One region of the Bacteroides sp. AN502(2024) genome, then DNA from elsewhere that is predicted to be linked to it. Evidence: riboswitches for the same ligand, from Rfam matches in the RefSeq annotation. Region 1 holds a riboswitch; each other region holds the start of a gene.
What was found. A riboswitch is a leader RNA that binds a small molecule or an ion and turns the genes downstream of it on or off. The one in region 1 is predicted to bind cobalamin.
Positions count from the first base shown of each region.

Region 2: another riboswitch for cobalamin. It lies ahead of AB9N12_RS01870 (ribonucleoside-diphosphate reductase subunit alpha); the one in region 1 lies ahead of AB9N12_RS11125 (PKD-like domain-containing protein).
Region 3: another riboswitch for cobalamin. It lies ahead of accC (acetyl-CoA carboxylase biotin carboxylase subunit); the one in region 1 lies ahead of AB9N12_RS11125 (PKD-like domain-containing protein).
Region 4: another riboswitch for cobalamin. It lies ahead of AB9N12_RS02965 (anaerobic ribonucleoside triphosphate reductase); the one in region 1 lies ahead of AB9N12_RS11125 (PKD-like domain-containing protein).

Region 1 is NZ_JBGFSP010000003.1:2,856,857-2,861,618, reverse strand. Features, by position in the region: gene AB9N12_RS11135 (DUF4959 domain-containing protein) at 1-142, shown strand, start outside; gene AB9N12_RS11130 (DUF4998 domain-containing protein) at 159-1,652, shown strand; cobalamin riboswitch at 1,862-2,061, shown strand; gene AB9N12_RS11125 (PKD-like domain-containing protein) at 2,224-3,975, shown strand; gene AB9N12_RS11120 (hypothetical protein) at 4,020-4,762, shown strand, end outside.
Region 2 is NZ_JBGFSP010000003.1:447,946-452,707, reverse strand. Features, by position in the region: gene AB9N12_RS01875 (ribonucleotide-diphosphate reductase subunit beta) at 1-381, opposite strand, end outside; gene AB9N12_RS01870 (ribonucleoside-diphosphate reductase subunit alpha) at 405-2,924, opposite strand; cobalamin riboswitch at 2,986-3,190, opposite strand; gene AB9N12_RS01865 (threonine/serine exporter family protein) at 3,298-4,065, shown strand; gene AB9N12_RS01860 (threonine/serine exporter family protein) at 4,067-4,552, shown strand; gene AB9N12_RS01855 (DUF6064 family protein) at 4,563-4,762, shown strand, end outside.
Region 3 is NZ_JBGFSP010000003.1:708,297-713,058, forward strand. Features, by position in the region: gene AB9N12_RS02810 (DUF5119 domain-containing protein) at 1-39, opposite strand, end outside; gene AB9N12_RS02815 (DUF3575 domain-containing protein) at 36-1,313, opposite strand; cobalamin riboswitch at 1,828-2,032, shown strand; gene accC (acetyl-CoA carboxylase biotin carboxylase subunit) at 2,163-3,677, shown strand; gene AB9N12_RS02825 (acetyl-CoA carboxylase biotin carboxyl carrier protein subunit) at 3,700-4,212, shown strand; gene AB9N12_RS02830 (acyl-CoA carboxylase subunit beta) at 4,230-4,762, shown strand, end outside.
Region 4 is NZ_JBGFSP010000003.1:747,162-751,923, reverse strand. Features, by position in the region: gene AB9N12_RS02985 (hypothetical protein) at 1-197, opposite strand, end outside; gene AB9N12_RS02980 (HlyD family secretion protein) at 235-1,269, opposite strand; gene AB9N12_RS02975 (TolC family protein) at 1,353-2,672, opposite strand; gene AB9N12_RS02970 (hypothetical protein) at 2,928-3,119, opposite strand; cobalamin riboswitch at 3,205-3,393, shown strand; gene AB9N12_RS02965 (anaerobic ribonucleoside triphosphate reductase) at 3,433-4,762, shown strand, end outside.

The DNA.
Region 1 (4,762 bases):
AGAGGGATTCCGTTATTTGAAGATCCAATTTAATGGAGCCTATAATATGTATCCGTCAGCGTACGAGCGTGATGATACGACAAACAAACTGACGAAATACCTGACATTGCATGAACTTGAAATATATTCTGATAAAGATTAAAAGGAGGGGTATAAACATGAAAAAATACATCGGATTATTAGTAGTTATCTTAGCAATGGTATCTTGCGAGTCTTTGGAAGATACCTATAAGGACTATGCAGGTGACGGTCCTATCCGTTATCTCGGTAAATGTACAGACCTGGTTGTACGTCCCGGTTGGAATAGGCTGATTGTCAGTTGGACAAACAGTGCCGATCCGGTAATTGATAAAATAAAAGTCACTTGGTCGAAAGACGGAATTGTAAAAGAACAGCTATTGGACAAGGAAACAAATAGTTTCAACATTCCGGATTTGGAGGACGGCAATTACGAAATAACAGTATGTTCGACTGACAAAGAAGGAAATACATCTTTAAAGAGCACGATTTACGGTCGCCCGTACACGCCCAACCATGAGATGGTACAATCGTTCACTCAAATTATCTCCAATCATTATTTCTTGAAGGATCGCCTGGTTCTCCTCTTTCAAGGATGGGAAGAAAATGTTACAGAAGCCTATCTGACATATACCCGGACAGATGGTAGTACCGGACGAATCGAACTGGATGAACAACTGGTCAATCAACTTTATTACTTATTGCCCGACGCAATAGATACATCCAAACCGGTAGAACTTTATCGCTCCGGCCGTATTCCCGGCTGTGACGATGAAATCGTGTTCACCCCCACGGAACTTGATAACATCAGATTATTCAATGCAGACTTCAAGCAGGAAATGAAACGCCAGTTCGGTTTTGACGAAGATATTCCGGATCATTGGGCTTCTACTGTCGAAGAAATCAGTTTTGACTGGACCATCGGCAGTTTCTCGGACTTATTGAATCTACCCAATCTGAAGAAACTTGTATTAGGAAAACATCGTTATATCCGTGATGAGTTAGTGAACGATGCCCAAACTGCCCAAAGCAAGGTATATGATGCTGCATTAAGTGATTTTGTTTTAAAGACACTGCACGAATTAAATCCGGATTTTGTAGTGGAACGTTACAACAAACATTACTCCAATTTGGCGCAGGCTGAATATTTCGAGGAAAAAGGAGCAACATCTGTTCCCGATTATTCGTTCTTCGACCTTTCAAACCTGAGGTTCACTTCTTCTCCGGCCGATGCTGAGAACTACAAATCCTATCTGGAACGCCTGACAGATGATAATGTTGAAACAAGTTGGGAACCTGACGGAACAAAAGAATTGACGACTTATTCACTGACATTGGACTTAAAGACAGAAAGAGACCTGCAAGGGCTGAAACTTGTGCAAACCTATTTCGATAATGAGAACAAACGTTCCTGGTGTCCCGGCATAGTCAAAATATTCGTATCCAAAGATTCCGAAATTTGGGAAAATGCCACTTATCTGGAAGAATTGGAAATCGGACATAGCACCGGAGAGGTGAATATCATTCCATTTGTAGAGGGCGGCAAACAAGCCCGATATGTAAAGGTAGCTGTTTCTACGCCACATTCTGAATCTATTTATAATATAAGTATAGCAGAGATAGGGCTATATTAATTATTTCTTATCCTAGCAAACAAGACAACATTCGCTTTTCTGAATGTTGTCTTGTTTTTTATCTATTCATAGTTCATACCTGTCCTATTAACATTTTGTCGTCCCTTTAACGTAATGAGAAATAAATAGTTAAAAGAGACATAATATATAAAAAGATAACTATCTTTGTAATCTGAAAATGGGTTCTTCGTTACCATGCTATATCGAATTGCATGCAATATAATATGAGTTATCGAAGATTAAAAGGGAATACCGTGAGAATCGGTAACAGTAGCCGCTGCTGTATTTTTCCATACTGTTATTGGACAACAGTATAGTTTGTAGCAATTTGCCACTGGATATTTTATCTGGGAAGGCGCTGCAAATAAGGGAATAAGCCAGAAGACCTGCCTCTTTTCGTTTGGATTTTACTCCTGCGGCATACAGGAGGTGGTTCGTCGCTCTTCTTTACATACACATTCACTACTGTGTATAAAGAGAAAGGCTTCTTCTATTTATCTAACCGGGACATCTGTCATCCAGTGGTAAAATCCATTATCATTTCTATCGGCAACCTATTAAAAGTATGCTTATGATAAATGAATTTTGGAAAACAACCGCTAATTTACTGATGCTTTGCTCTATTGTCCTTCTCACCTCATGTGGGAACGAGCACAATTTGGGAGCAGGCGATGGAGTAATCGCTCCGGAAGAAGAATCAAAGAATCCACCGGTGATTACCTTTGACAATGGTACTGGGATTTATCCTGTCAAAATACTAAAAGAAATCACCATCACCCCTATTGTGGATAATGCCATCGCCCCTGTATATACATGGAAAGATGAAAAAGGCAAAATAGTCAGTACAGATGCCTCATTCACCTATTCATCTCCTGCAGATGGAAAAAAGTTCTTCACTTTCAGGGTAGACGCGAAAAACGGAAGTGTGCAAAAAGAACTCCGGATAGACGTTATGAACAAGATGGTCCCGTCAGTGTCATTAATCCAGTATTATTCTACGTATGTAGGAGAAAGTGTCACTATCAAATCCGCTGTAAACTTCAAGGAAGGAAGCACCTATGAATGGACGAATGAAAAAGATGCTGTAATAGGTGATAAGGAAGAGTACACATTCGTGGCGGAAAATGAAGGTTCCTTCCATATTACACTTAAAGTAACCAACGAAGACGGAACGGGGAAAGCAACAACTACCATACGGGTAGCACCCCAAAGAAAACTCAACATTACTTTTGAAAATGAACGTCAAACTGTACCTGCAGGACGCGCTGCCTATGTGGCTCCTATTATTACAGACAACACGGAGAATACCATTTATGCATGGGAAGTGAACGGAGAACCGTATCCGGATGAAACAAAGCCAACCTTTACTTTTATGCCTCCGGCAGCAGGAGAGTACAAAGTGAAAGTAACGGGAACAGACGGTGATATTTCGGTAGAAGCTATACAAACTATAGAATGCCTGCAATCGGACGAAGCAGCTCGCTACCGTGCTCCCAAAGCAGGAAGTTCGAGTAGCAAAGTGACGGTATATAATATTCTGCCCGCACCCGGACAATTCGTACAACAAATAAGCGGAAAAACGGAAGCAGAAGCATGCCATTATGCTGAAACCCGGATGAATGCAGTAGTCAGTCATGTCTCATTGGGAGCGTGGGGAGGATACATCGTTGTAGGATTCGACCATAGCGTTTATAATGCTAGTTCTAATGATAACAGCCAATACGATTTCTCAATCATAGGCAATGCTTTCGACGGAAGTTCCGAACCGGGAATAGTCTACGTAATGCAGGACGAAAACGGAAACGGATTGCCTGATGACACATGGTATGAGCTGAAAGGTAGCGAAACAGGTAAATCTACCACTTGGCAGAATTATTCTGTCACTTACTACCGCCCTCCTATCTACAATATGCCCGTACAGTGGATAGACAGCCGTGGCAATACAGGAACCATAGACCGGAGTCCGGCTTTTCCCGGTTGGCTGAAAGGAAACTCATACGAACTGCGCGGCACCCGGATTAAAGAAAGGACCTTCCTCAATAATGGAATCTGGCGAAACGAATCTTACAGATGGGGATATGCCGATAACTACGGTGAAGACTTCCTCTCTAACGGAAATAATCATAATGCCAATGCCATAGGAAACGGTTTCAAGATAAAGAATGCTATATATCCTGACGGAACTCCTATCAATCTGCGTTATATAGACTTTATAAAAGTACAGACAGGCGTCCAGTCGCAAGCGGGAGTGCTCGGTGAAGTATCTACCGAAGTTTACGGTTTCCGAGATATACAAATGGAAAAGGCTCCCAAACGACTCTAAACTATTTTTCAGTACACAATTTTAACAACAATAAAAATTTGATTATGACAAAGAACAAAACTTGGAAAATGCTTCTGACGATATTTTTCGTCGGATTCCTGACAGCGTGCAGTGACGACAATGAGAACCCGTTTGCCGGTGTAGACAACCATATTCTTTCTTTCTCACTGTCCCTTGGAGAAAACACGTGGCAAGCTGCCATAATAGACGATAAGATTATTCTGTCTGTTCCCCAGGGAACAGAACTTAACGGCGCAACCGCACACTACGTTATCAGCGAGCAGGCAAGTATCGTCCCCGATCCGGCAGGCATCAGCACATGGAACGAAGAACAACAGCTGACGGTGACTTCCTATAACGGGACTTCACGCACTTACAAATATACGGTTCACCATACCGACGTTAGTGAAGCTGCCAATTTCGTTTTCAATTCACAAACTGAAGTCGATGCGTTTGCCAAGAGTAATATCACCATTATAGAAGGTAGTATCTCCATCGCGACAACTCAAAAAGCAGAAGACCCCATCAAGAATCTGGAGGGTCTGTCCACACTTACGGAAGTACTGGACGATATTAATATCGGTGGATATTACCAAGGAAAAGACCTGAACGGTCTTGCCAATCTGAAAAAAGCAGGAAGCCTGACTATCGCTTCACCCGCCACCGGCAATGAAACGCTGACAGACATCACCTTACCCTCATTGGTCTCTGTTCGCAAGAATCTTACAATTAAAGAAAGCCAATATTACCAAAAGGTCTCTTTCCCCTATTTGGAATCTGTAAATGG
Region 2 (4,762 bases), 2.4 Mb from region 1:
CTGACTGTGCACACACTCCTGAAAAGCTTGTATATGCAGACAAAGATTCACCTCATTGGCCGTGATATATTCACTGATAGTTGGCAGGTTATTGCTCTGTAAGGAGTCCAGGAATACAAGAAAGCTCAAAATCTTATCATAGGCAGTCCGTTCTGCGTGGTCCAGACGCGGATAATCTTTAATATCCTGCGTCAGGTTGATTTCTTCCGGTATCCAGAAGTTATTCATGGCCTGGCGATACCAGTCGCTTACCCATTTATACCGCATGTTATTGAAATCATTTAGATTGGTGGTATTTCCGCCAATCATTTTTCTAAGACGGATTTCCGTATCGCCTGACGGATTGAATAAGGCGTTCTTTTTCAGTTTTATAGTTTCCATTTGTTTCTATTTATTTTGATATCTTATGATGCACAACTTTCACATTCTTCCACTTCCAGGGATTTACTGCGGACATAATAGACCGTTTTTACTCCACACTCCCAAGCTAACAGGTAGAGATTAAGTACCTGTTTCATCGTAAATTCATTGGTAATATAAAGATTCAGACTTTGTGACTGGTCAATGTGAAGCTGACGAATACCGGCAGCACGGATGCTCCATGTCTGGTCAATCAGATATGCACCTTTATATATCCAGAATGTCTTGTCCGACAAGGAGGGAGCTACTCGTGGGAGCATGGCACCTTTCTTCTCTTCGAGAAAGAAACGTTTCATCACCGGATCGGTTCCGGCAGTGGTTCCTGCAATAATACTGGTACTGCTGGTTGGGGCAATGGCTAATAGATAAGCATTACGCATACCGTAAGTTGCCACTTTTTCCGATAGTCTCTTCCAATCAGATGAAGTATAGCCGCGTTTGATGAAATAATCTCCGGTCTGCCAATCGCTTCCCTCGAAATAAGTATATCTTCCTTTTTCTTTTGCCAGTTCTGCACTGGCCTCTATCGCGGCATAGTTGATACGTTCAAACACTTTATCCATAAAGTTAAGATGTTCTTCACTTTCCCAACGGATTCCCCGGATGGCAAGCGCATGGTGATAACCGCTGACTCCAAGGCCGATACTACGATAACGATGATTGGTTATTTGAGCATAAGGAATAGGGTAGAAGTTCAGGTCGATCACATTGTCAAGCGCACGAACCACTGTCGCCACCTTTTCTTTCATTAATTCTTCATCCTCCAACGGTAGATGTCCGAGAGAAAGACTGGCGAGATTGCACACCACGAAATTTCCGGGGCGAACCGTCTTTACTACTACCGTATCACCATCTTCGGTACGAACTTCAGTAGAAACCGATTCAATAGCCGACATGTTCTGTGCGATTTCCGTGCATAGGTTTGAGCAATAGATAATACCCTGATGAGCATTCGGATTGGCACGATTCACTATATCCCGGTTGAATGTAAAAGGAGTACCTGTTTCTACAGCCGACCTTAATACCAGTCTGACTATATCTTTGATGCTAATCGTTCGTCTGGAAAGACGTGGGTCATTCACACAATCCCAATACCTCTTTTCCCATTCTTCCCCGTAATAATCTTCCAGACAATATCCTTTGATAGTCATAATCTCATTCGGACAGAACAGATACCACTGCTTATGTAAATCTTCTTTTGCCATTTGCCAGAACAAGTCCGGATAGCATACGGCAGGAAATATATCATGAGCTTTCATACGGTCGTCCCCATTATTCGTGCGGAGCTGAAGAAATTCAGGCAAGTCTTTATGCCATACGTCCAGGTATACCGCCACAGCCCCCTGACGCATTCCTAACTGATCGACAGCTACGGCAGTATCATTCACGAGTTTCATCCATCGGATTACTCCACCTGCCACACCTTTGAAACCTCGTATGTTTCCACCCGCAGCACGTACCTTTCCGAAATACATTCCCATACCTCCGCCAAACTTACTGACCATGGCAAAGTTGTCTATACTGCGATAAATGCCTTCCAAACTGTCAGGCACCGTATCAATAAAACAACTGGAAAGTTGATGATAAGGTTTACGGGCATTGGAAAGGGTAGGAGTGGCCATCGTTACTTCCAGCTTGCTCAATAAGTCGTAGAACTTCCTGACCCATTGCAACCGGTCGCGTTTCTCCGGCATGGCAAGATGTAAAGCTATTCCTAAATACATTTCCTGCACAGACTCTATAGGTTCATGTGAGTGAGTACGGATCAGGTAACGTTTGGAGAGCAGGTCGAGCCCTGAATAATTAAACAGTTTATCCCTTTCCGGACAAATGAATCCTGCAGCTTCTTCTATTTCCTGTTGTGAATAGGAATCCAGGATATAGCTGCCGTATAATCCTTCATTCGTCAGATAACGTAATTTCTCATAGAATGAATGTATACCTGAAATCCTTGCCTGTTTTTCCAGCTTTTCTGTCAGTTGAAGATTGAGTAACCGTGCGGCTATAAACTCCCAGTCTGGTGCTTCCTGTGTGGTCAGTTCTACTGCCGCTTTGATAAGTGCCGACAAGCGTTCGTCTGATGACATTTCCGGCTTGCAGAAACTGGAAAACTTTTCCGCCAACACAGTCAGACTATATTCATTACCGGCAAAGTCTTTCTGTATTTCCTTTAACACATCCATCATTTGCGGATTGCCCGTCTCCGTGGTGATATCGTTGAGCGCTTTTCTGCGTTCCGTACGTTGCCAGCGATAGAGAATATAATTTTTGGCTTCTGCATAAAAGCCGTGCTCCATCAGGCAGCGTTCTACTTCATCCTGTATCCGTTCTACATGGCAGTTTGCACTATTACTATGTACAAACTGTTCTACTTCATTCACCATTTCCTGAATGGTTTCTTCCACTATTTCCTGGCCTGTACTGGCGAAGCTTTTTTTAATTGCAACGGCAATTTTCTTCCTGTCATAGGACTCCGTTGTCCCATTTCTTTTGGTTATTTGCATGAGAACCTTATAAAAAATGTTGTTGTATCGTTTCGAACTGTATCCCTAATCCCACGAGTAGAAACAGTCTTTAATGAATGGCAGGTCTTCTGACTAACTCCCTTCCCTGATTCCTTCCCGGCCTACCATTCACAGCCAGTGGCAAAAGTCTTTATCAGAAAGTTATGGAGAATCACAGCAGCGGGACTGTCCGGGATTTGCACCCGGTTCCCTTTTAATCCAGGACAACCGAATGGTTATCCGGAACCGATTCGGAAACAAAGATAGAGAAATTTGTAATTAATACAATATTGTTTCAAGAAAAGAATCTTCATGATGTCATACGCTATTGTTTTTTTTGTACTTTTGCGCCCAATTAAAAAATATCATATTTATGAGGACAGGAGACTCTTTATTATCCGTAGGTAAATTTATTGCAGAATATTCAGCGCATTTGATGGGAGCCGGAGTACACACCTCGCGGGTAATACGCAATACAAAGCGTATTGGGGAGGCTTTTGGATTAGATGTAAAGTTAAGCGTATTTCATAGAAATATCATTCTGACTATTATAGACAAAGAAACAAACGAGGCTTGTAACGAAGTCATAGACATTCCTGCACACCCGATCAGTTTTGAACATAATTCAGAGTTGAGTGCCTTGAGCTGGGAAGCAGTAGACAATCATTTGTCGTTGGAGGAGCTGAAAGATAGATATAAGAAGATTATTTCTGCTCCACGGATACACTCGCTGTTCGTTCTATTATTAGTAGGATTTGCCAATGCATCTTTCTGTAAATTGTTTGGTGGTGATTTAATTTCCATGGGCATTGTGTTCTCGGCTACAATTACAGGATTCTACCTGAAGCAGCAAATGCAGATGAAGAAGATAAACCATTATATCGTATTTATTGTCTCGGCCTTTGTTGCTTCCCTATGTGCATCTACCACCTTGATTTTTGATACAACCTCCGAGATAGCAATGGCAACCAGCGTACTTTATCTTGTGCCCGGCGTTCCCTTGATAAATGGCGTGATTGATGTGGTTGAAGGATATGTGTTGACAGGATTTGCCCGTCTGACAGAAGCCTCTTTGCTGATTATTAGTATCGCTATCGGACTTTCCTTCACATTACTAATGGTAAAAAACAGTTTAATTTGATATGATAGCACTTGACATTCTTACTGACGGATTTTTTGCAGCAGTGGCAGGTATCGGATTTGGTGCGATTTCCGATCCTCCTTTACGTGCATTCAAGGTGATTGCCATACTGGCAGCGTTGGGACATGCCTGTCGTTTTTGCTTAATGACGTATTTAGGTGTGGATATTGCCACAGCTTCTTTGTTTGCCGCATTAATTATTGGCTTCGGCAGTTTGTGGCTGGGGAAAAAAGTATATTGTCCGATGACGGTACTCTACATTCCGGCATTGCTTCCCATGATTCCGGGTAAGTTTGCCTACAACATGGTATTTTCACTCATCATGTGTCTGCAGAATGTAAATGATCCGGATAAGCTGGACAAGTTTATGTCAATGTTCTTCTCTAACACTCTGATAGCAAGTACAGTGATTTTCATGTTGGCGGTAGGAGCTACTTTCCCGATGTTCCTGTTCCCACGTAGGGCCTTTTCATTAACAAGACATTAAAAACTTTTTTATGGAGATTTTTTGGAGAACAATTGCATATTATAATTCAGCCACCTGGCTTTTACAGATAGCTATTATCCTGATAGGTATTACATTGACCGGATTGCTTATCGGCCGACCACGCCCGTGGGTGAAAATGGCGATGAAGTTCTATATGATAGGTCTTTATACATGGATTTCCGTGGTCTACTATTATATCTATTGTGAAGA
Region 3 (4,762 bases), 2.1 Mb from region 1:
CAGTGCGGCTAAACCGGCATAAATCACTTTTGTGTTCATCGCCTGCCTCCTTCCTCCTTATTGTAGTTACCACGCCCAATGAGCCAGACGAGCGACACCTCAGCCTTTGTCGGGCCGAACCAATGGCGTTGCTTGGTGCACTGCCACACGTAGCAACCGTCCACGGGCTTATACTCGTGGTAGATTCCGCCCCAATAGCCCATGCCGATAGTGAAGTCGATGTTAAGTCTCCGGGTAATGGGGAGCGAGTATCCATATTCCACACCTGCGGCGTAGTTCATCTTATCCCAAAGTGTGCCACCAGGCTTACCTCCCATGTAGCCACGTCCTCCCGTTTCGAAGTCATAGGTGAATATCTGCCCGTAAACACCGAGGTGATGCCCGGTAAGCGGCTTCTCCTTGGCCGCTCTGCCGAACCATTTGCGCATGGCGATGTCACCTCCGTAAGCACGCCAGTACCAATGATGACGGTCTGTCTTCCACCAGCCGTACATCCAGTTAGCAACAACAGACCAGCTCTTACCGAGATAGAGCTCCACCCCAATGTTGGGCACGGTCAACAAATCATAGAGCATGTTCGTCCGCACATCCATGTAAAAAGGTTTTTCGGGACACGGCACGTTTATGTAAATCGTGTCATGGATGAATACGGTATCTATCGATGGAACGGGGATTTCCATCTTGGGCTTCGGCATCGGAGCCACCGGGTTCCATGTCTTCTTGTACCACAGGTATAACTGTGAGGCACGAAGTTCGGGAAAAAGGTTTTTGTACATATAATAATAAGGCACGCCACCGCGCAGCCGCTGGATGCGTCTCAAGTGGTCACCTTTTGTGGGAGCGTTTCCCTGCGCCTCGTCCGCAATCTCACGCAGCAGAGCCAATGTCTCCTTTCTGTAAGGAACATTCGGGTCATTCTTCACCAGACGGATAAGACCGTTCCAGTCACGCCCAAGAAAGTTGGTGGTCTTCAGTGAGTCGGGCAGCGATCCATAGCGTGAAAGGTAATCGAACAACACGCCCGCACGTTTCTCGGAAAGCCATTTGTTGAATTTGATACTCCCCTCGGGAGATGCACCGCCCACAATAAGAATCTTTTGCAACCGGTAAACGGAGTCGGCATAGGTTATGCGCAGGCTATCCGCTATTCTGTCTAATGCAGTTTGGTTGTTGTTCAGGGAAGGGACAAAGTCTATCTTCCCTTGCCGGAAATATATCTTCACAGAATCCCGCACTTCATGCACGGTCTGTGCCGACAGGTAGCCGCCATAGAATATCAATATTAGAAGAAGTAGTTTTCTTATCATGTTCATGTGCCATCTTTAAGTTCGTCTCCTTGCAAGAGATGAACCAACTCCTTGCAAGAGATGTAATTAGCATGTATTCTGCTGATTATTAGCGGAGTAATATGTCATTTAGATCGTTTTTCGCTAAACATTATAGCTTTCTTGTAGCAGAGATGTTAAAAAACACAATGAAAGCCCTTTATTTTTCCATAATTTATTATAACTTTGCACACGTTAATCCATCTCTTGCAAGGAGATAGAGCATTCTACTCAACAAACTACATCCCCATCAGTTCCCCATTATTCCTTACAATCCTTAAGGATCAGTCTGCTCGTCCCGGCTATCACGGAAGCGTTGAGGGGGATAAAGATCCAAGAAGAGTGCAATTGAAAAACGATCCGATACACTACTTACCGATTTCATTGATATTCTAAAAGAATAAATAATCATAGTGTATAAAAACAAAAAATGGTATCAATAAGCATTGCACAAAATTGTAACTTTCGTGCAAAAAAGAGACGTTTTATTTAATATTTCTTTATCTTTGCCCTCCGAAATGGTTCAGAATCCGTATCCAACGGACAACGATTAATAGGGAATCGGGTGTAAATCCCAGACAGTCCCGCTGCTGTGAAGCTCTGTTCAATGTCTTATTAATGAACCAATTTAACGCCACTGATGTTAATCGGGAAGGCAAATAAGACAAGAGTCAGTCAGAAGACCTGCCATTTTGCGTAAGACGCTCTCCTCCTCGTGGGTTAGGAGAAAGAGTATCACTTGTTAAGCCCCAAATCAAAAAATACTGTTTTTCGTCGGGTGGAGTATGTCCATTAGACGGGAAGACATGAATATGTATGTACTTAATTTAGAAAAGTATGATAAAAAAAATCTTAGTAGCCAATCGCGGTGAAATTGCCGTAAGGGTGATGCGCTCCTGCCGAGAGATGGAGATAACAAGTATCGCTATCTTTTCCGAAGCAGACCGGACCGCGAAGCACGTGCTTTACGCAGATGAAGCTTATTGCATAGGGCCGGCAGCATCCAAAGAGAGTTATCTGAATATAGAAAAAATCATCGAAGTGGCGAAAGCAGCTCATGCAGACGCCATCCATCCGGGTTACGGCTTCTTGTCGGAGAATGCTACCTTCGCCCGTCGATGTCAGGAGGAAGGAATCATCTTTATCGGACCCAATCCGGAAACAATGGAAGCCATGGGAGATAAAATTGCTGCTCGTATCAAAATGATTGAGGCGGGAGTACCGGTCGTTCCCGGCACGCAAGACAATTTGAAAAGTGTGGAAGAAGCCATAGAGCTTTGCAATAAAATCGGATATCCGGTGATGCTGAAAGCTTCTATGGGCGGTGGTGGAAAGGGAATGCGCCTCATCCACTGTGCCGAAGAAGTGGAAGAGGCTTATACCACTGCCAAGAGCGAATCATTGTCTTCTTTTGGCGATGACACGGTTTATCTGGAGAAATTCGTTGAAGAGCCTCATCACATCGAGTTCCAGATTCTTGGTGACAAACATGGAAACGTCATTCATCTGTGCGAACGCGAATGTTCCGTACAACGCCGTAACCAGAAAATCGTAGAGGAGACTCCTTCGGTTTTCGTCACTCCCGAACTGCGGAAAGACATGGGTGAAAAGGCGGTAGCTGCGGCTAAAGCGGTGAACTATATCGGTGCAGGTACCATCGAATTCCTTGTTGACAAACACCGCAACTATTATTTCCTTGAGATGAACACCCGTTTGCAGGTGGAGCATCCGATTACGGAAGAAGTGATTGGAGTAGATTTGGTGAAAGAGCAGATTAAAGTTGCCGACGGACAGGTGCTCCAACTCAAGCAAGAAAATATCCGGCAACGCGGACATGCCATTGAATGTCGTATTTGTGCCGAAGATACAGAAATGAATTTCATGCCGAGCCCCGGTATCATCAAACAGATTACAGAACCGAACAGTATCGGGGTACGTATCGACAGTTATGTGTACGAGGGATATGAAATTCCCATCTACTACGATCCGATGATCGGTAAACTGATTGTATGGGCTACCAACCGCGAATATGCTATCGAGCGGATGCGCCGTGTGCTCCACGAATATAAGTTGACCGGTGTGAAAAACAACATCAGCTATCTGCGTGCCATCATGGACACTCCCGATTTCGTGGAAGGCCATTATGACACAGGATTCATCGCCAAGAACAGCAAACTTCTGCAACAACGTATTACGCGCACCAGCGAACGTTCCGAAAATATTGCCCTGATCGCTGCTTATATAGACTATTTAATGAATCTCGAAGAAAATAACAGCGGTGTGGCTACCGACAATCGTCCTATCAGCAAATGGAAAGAGTTCGGATTGCACAAGGGAGTATTGAGAATCTAATTTTAACAAAAAGAATTCAATTATGGAAATTCATATAGGAAACCGTGTAGCCGAAGTAGAGTTAGTCAGCAAGGAAGATAACAAGGTGGTGCTTACCATTGACGGAAAAACATTTGAAGCAGACGTAGTGATGGCGGAAAACGGCACTTGTAATATCTTGATGGACGGACGTAGTTCGAACGCACAGCTGATTCGCCGTGATAACGGGAAAAGCTATAAAGTAAATACGCATTATAGCAGTTTCAATGTAGAAATTGTGGACAGCCAGGCGAAATATCTGCGGATGCGCAAGCAAGGGGAAGAGGAACAGAACGACTGCATCACTTCTCCGATGCCGGGCAAGGTAGTGAAAATACCTGTTGTAGCCGGTCAGGAAATGAAAGCGGGAGATACCGCCATCGTTATCGAAGCAATGAAGATGCAGAGCAACTACAAAGTGACTTCGGATTGCCGCATCAAAGAAATTCTGGTTCAAGAAGGTGATAACATAACCGGTGAACAGACATTAATAACATTAGAACCGATTGCACAATAATAAGAACGGATTGCATTATGGAAGAAATGAATAAAGCATACGCCACGTTCGAGGAACGTGACCGCATCGCTTCTCTTGGTGGAGGCGCTGATAAAATAGAGAAGCAACATGAAAACGGTAAAATGACTGCCCGCGAACGTATCGAGATGCTGCTCGACAAGGGTACTTTCGTTGAACTGGATAAGTTGATGGTTCACCGTTGTACAAACTATGGCATGGATAAGAACAAAATTCCGGGAGATGGTATCGTGTCCGGTTACGGAAAGATAGACGGTCGACAGGTGTTTGTTTACGCTTATGATTTTACAGTATATGGCGGCTCACTGTCAGCCTCCAATGCTAAAAAGATTGTGAAAGTACAACAACTTGCATTGAAGAACGGTGCCCCGATTATCGCTTTGAATGATTCGGGCGGTGCACGTATTCAGGAAGGAATCGAGAGCCTTTCCGGTTATGCTGATATTTTCTATCAGAACACAATGGCCAGTGGTGTGATTCCACAGATTTCAGCAATCTTGGGCCCTTGCGCCGGAGGTGCCTGCTACTCACC
Region 4 (4,762 bases), 2.1 Mb from region 1:
GAGTACATACACATCAAAATATCCTCCCTCATCAGAGACATGCTGCCAATCATCTGATTCAATGCACCCAAATAGACACCTCCCGAAAGTTGGAAGGTGACGGCTATGAACAGATAAATCCACGGTTGAATCTTACGCGGCACGAAACTGCGGAACATCGGCATGACAAAAGGGCCGTTCAGAACAGGAGCACTCATAAAAAATTAAAGATTAAAGCGATTGAGGATTGGAGTGTTAATATTTCACTTCGCATTCTACGTTAAAACCGGCGCGCATACGTTTTAAATCTTCGGGTTTGTTTCCTTTCAGGCTGATACGTACGGGAATGCGTTGCTCCACTTTCACGAAGTTTCCGGTGGCGTTGTCTTGCGGAATCAGTGAGAAGGCGGCTCCTGTCGCATCGGAGATGGATTCCACTACTCCTTTGAATGTAACGTTCGGCACGGCGTCTGCGGTTATTTCCACTTCTGCACCTTCCTTGATGTTCGGAAGCTGCGTTTCGCGGTAATTGGCGATTACCCACAAATCACTGCTGTCCACGATATCGACCATGGTCTGTCCCGGCTGTACCAGTTGGCCTTCCAGAATTTCTTTTTTCCCTGTCGTGCCGTTACATGGAGCAATGATCACTGTATAGGAGAGGTTCAGACGGGCTAGTTCTAGCGCAGCTTCTGCCAGGCGGACACCTGCTTCATTCTGTCCCAGTCGATGGGTCTGTTCGCTTTTTACTAAAGAAGTGGACATTTTAGCCCGTGACACCTGTTCATAGCGGGCTTTGGCGGCTTCGTAGGCTGTATGTACGTTGTCATATTGCTGTTTCGTCACTGCGTCTTCCTGCAACAGTTTCTCAAAACGGTTCAGTTCGCGTTTGGCATTTTCCATCTGTACACGTACTTCTTCAATACTTGCGTCGCTCACGCTTAAATTGTTTTGCGTAGTGGCGATACCGATGGTAGTGGCCTGGCGTCCTGCGGTGGCGTTCGCCAAATCCGCTTCTGCCTGTGCCACACGGAGACGGAATTCCGCATCTTCGATGATAAGGAGCGTGTCGCCTTTGCGTACTTGTTGATACTCGTCAAAGTAGATTTTCTTGATAAATCCCGGTACACGGGTATTGATCGGCGTGATATGTTGTTTCACCTGCGCATTATCCGTATACTCGATATTTCCCCAATGGATAAACCGGGAACAAACATAAGTGACACCACTGATAAGTAAACAGATAATTATCAGATTGTATATTATCTTTTGGGTTTTTCTAGCTATCATAATCTGTTCTATTTTAAAATGGGATGAGAATTTGATTCTGTTATAAATTGGATTCTTTTTTTTGATAAGTTATCATTTCTCTGTTAGAGAGTGTGTGTGATATATTTCATTTTATAATAATTGTATATCAAGTTGATACGCGCATTGACCAGACCGAGATCGGCACTTAGTTTCATGTTGCTGGCATCGAGCATATCGGTAAGCAGTGCAAGATCGTTTTTATAGCGGTTGCTGGTTACGTTATAGTTTTGGTTGGCAAGTTCCACGCTTTTCTCCTGTGTGCGCAGCTCTGTGAAGGAGGTGAGGAAGTTGACGTAGTTGGCCTGGACACCGTTCTCTATTTGTTCCTGTGCCAGTGAATATTCTTCTTGTGCTCTGTGGGCATTCAGTTTTGCCTGTCTCACTTTCCGGTTGTTTTTAAATAAAGAAGAAAGATTGTATTTGATGCCGACTCCCACATACCAGTAATTGAAGTTTTTGTCGAGTACCGGGACTTCGATGGTGATAGGACCGTCTAAATGTTCACCGGCCACAAGTGCAATTTTCGGAAGCCGTTCCGAACGTTCCAGTTTCACTTTCTGCTCGTTCATTTGCATAGCCAGCCGGGCCTGCTGCAAGCCGACATTGTTTTGACTGGCCATCATTTGCCAGTCGTTTTCGGCTAATGCTTTCACTTCCTTATCCAACAGGGTGGAATCAGGAACGATTTCCGTTGCGGCAGGCAGATGTAAGGTCGTCACCAGTTGGTGATTCATTATTTTGCAGGCATCTTGCACTTTAGCCAGTTGCAGTTTTAGTGTCTCTTTTTGTAGTTCATAGCGAGTGATGTCATTTTTTAAGACTGTTCCCTGTGTGCGGCGTGATTCCATGTTGCGGATCACTTGCTCCGTCAAATCCAGATTCTTTTGTAGCACTTGCAACTGATTATTCAGCTTGTATAAATCCAGATAGTAGCCGGTCAGGAGAAAACGGATTTCCTGACGGTTCTTCTGCCAGTCCAATACGGCCATCTGCTGACCGAGTTCCGCCAAGGCAATACTACTGTTGATGGCTCCGCCTGCGTAAATTACTTGTTGCGCTTCTAAGGCAAAGTTATTGCCGAGATGTGGCATAGGAATATTCTGTCCGTTTTTGAAGTCACGGTCCCATATATATCCGTCGCCCAGATAACTAAATGAGAGCGAGGCATCTATATCCGGCAAACGTTGTGACTTTGCAGCTTTCAATGCTTCATCGGCTGCTTCTTTTCCGGTTTTATACGTTTGAATACTCTGACTGTTCTCGTCTGCCAGGCGGAACATTTCATCAATACCCAATACCCTCCTGTCAAGCGTTTGGGCAAACACTCCCTGACTGCATAGCACGGCATATAGCTGCACTATGAGCCATCTTTTCTTGCTCATAAATGAAAATAAGTTTAATGAATAGTTAGAAGTTAGAATTCTCTCTAGTAAATCCTCTGTAGTGAAAAATGAAGGGTTATCAAATCTGTGCTGCTACACCCCAACTGTGAAAGTCTTCCATTTTGTTCTTGTAGCGAATGGCGATTTGATTATATCTTAGTTTCATATTGATACTTGTTTTCTGTTTTCGGGTTGCAAAATTATGAAAAAAAACAAGTAACTTGTAACCTTATACCGGCTCAAATATAATGTTTTTTAACGAATGATAGATGGAATGTCAAATAGGGGAAAGAATAGAAAGAAGTACAGGTTTTCTTGCAACCAACCACTCGGATAAGGCTTGTTCTGATGTACCACATAAGAACGATCATCCGCGAGCGAATCTTTTGGAAGTATTGCTTGAAAACCGAATACTTTTTGCATTAAAATAAGAAGAAAGTTTTCCATTTTGGAAAACTTTCTGTATCAGCATGAAAGAAAAGTTTCCTCAAATTTAATGTTAAAAGCGAACCGGGATATTGGATAATCTTCTATCTTTGTATCCGGTTTCGGAGCTGAAAGAGGTTTAGCCAATGAGGGAACGCTGTGTAAATCGGCGACAGTACCCGCTGCTGTAATTCTCTAAGAATCCGCACAATAAGCCACTGCATCGATGGCGGTGTGGGAAGGTGTTGCGAGGGAGAGATAAGTCAGAAGACCTGCCGGAGCTTTTTCTTTTAGTTATTAACATTTTAAATTTAAACTTTCGGGAGTTAAAGTTATGAACTACGCGGAAATTTGTATCATCAAACGTGATGGTAAAAGAGAAGATTTCTCTATCAGTAAAATCAAGAATGCAATCAGTAAGGCATTCAGTGCAACCGGTATTCAGGATGAGCAGCAGTTGGTGGCTGACATCACGATGAATGTAATCAGTCAGTTTACTACTCCTACTATTACTGTAGAAGAGATTCAGGATTTAGTAGAAAAGTCGTTGATGAAAGTACGTCCGGAAGTAGCGAAGAAATATATTATTTATCGCGAATGGCGGAATACGGAGCGTGATAAGAAAACCCACATGAAGCAAGTGATGGACGGTATCGTTGCTATCGACAAGAATGATATCAACTTGAGCAATGCCAACATGAGCAGTCATACGCCTGCCGGACAGATGATGACGTTCGCTTCCGAAGTAACCAAAGATTATACTTATAAATACCTGTTGCCGAAACGTTTTGCCGAAGCACACCAGTTGGGAGATATTCACATCCACGACTTGGACTATTATCCGACAAAAACGACTACCTGTATCCAATATGATATGGACGACCTCTTTGAGCGGGGTTTCCGCACAAAGAACGGTAGCATCCGCACCCCGCAAAGCATCCAAAGCTATGCTACGCTGGCTACCATTATCTTTCAGACCAACCAGAATGAGCAACACGGCGGACAAGCCATTCCTGCTTTCGATTTCTTCATGGCAAAAGGGGTGGCCAAATCTTTCCGGAAGCATCTGGCATCGTTCATCAATTTCTATGTCGCCATGGAAAACGGAAATCAGGCCGATGAGAAATCCATCCGCACATTGATTGAAGAACATCTTCCGTCTATCAAGTCAACTGAAGCTGAACGCGAAACATTGCGCATCGCTTTGGTCGCTTTACAAATCATTATAGACAAGGAGCACCTTGACCGTATTGTCGAGAAAGCTTATCAGCAGACCCGCAAAGATACTCATCAGGCCATGGAAGGATTTATCCACAACCTCAACACGATGCATTCACGTGGGGGTAATCAGGTGGTATTCAGTTCCATCAACTACGGTACGGACACTTCTGCCGAAGGTCGGATGGTTATCGAAGAATTGCTGAAAGCCACCATTGAAGGATTGGGTACAAGAGGTGAGGTACCTGTATTCCCGATTCAGATCTTCAAGGTGAAAGACGGAGTTTCTTACTCGGAGAAAGACTTTGAGAAAGCGATGAAAGCGGAAAATATCGAAGAGGCAATAACCGACCGTTACGAAGCTCCTAATTTCGATTTGCTGTTGAAGGCTTGCCAGACCACGGCGAAAGCGTTGTTCCCGAACTTCATGTTCCTCGACACACCTT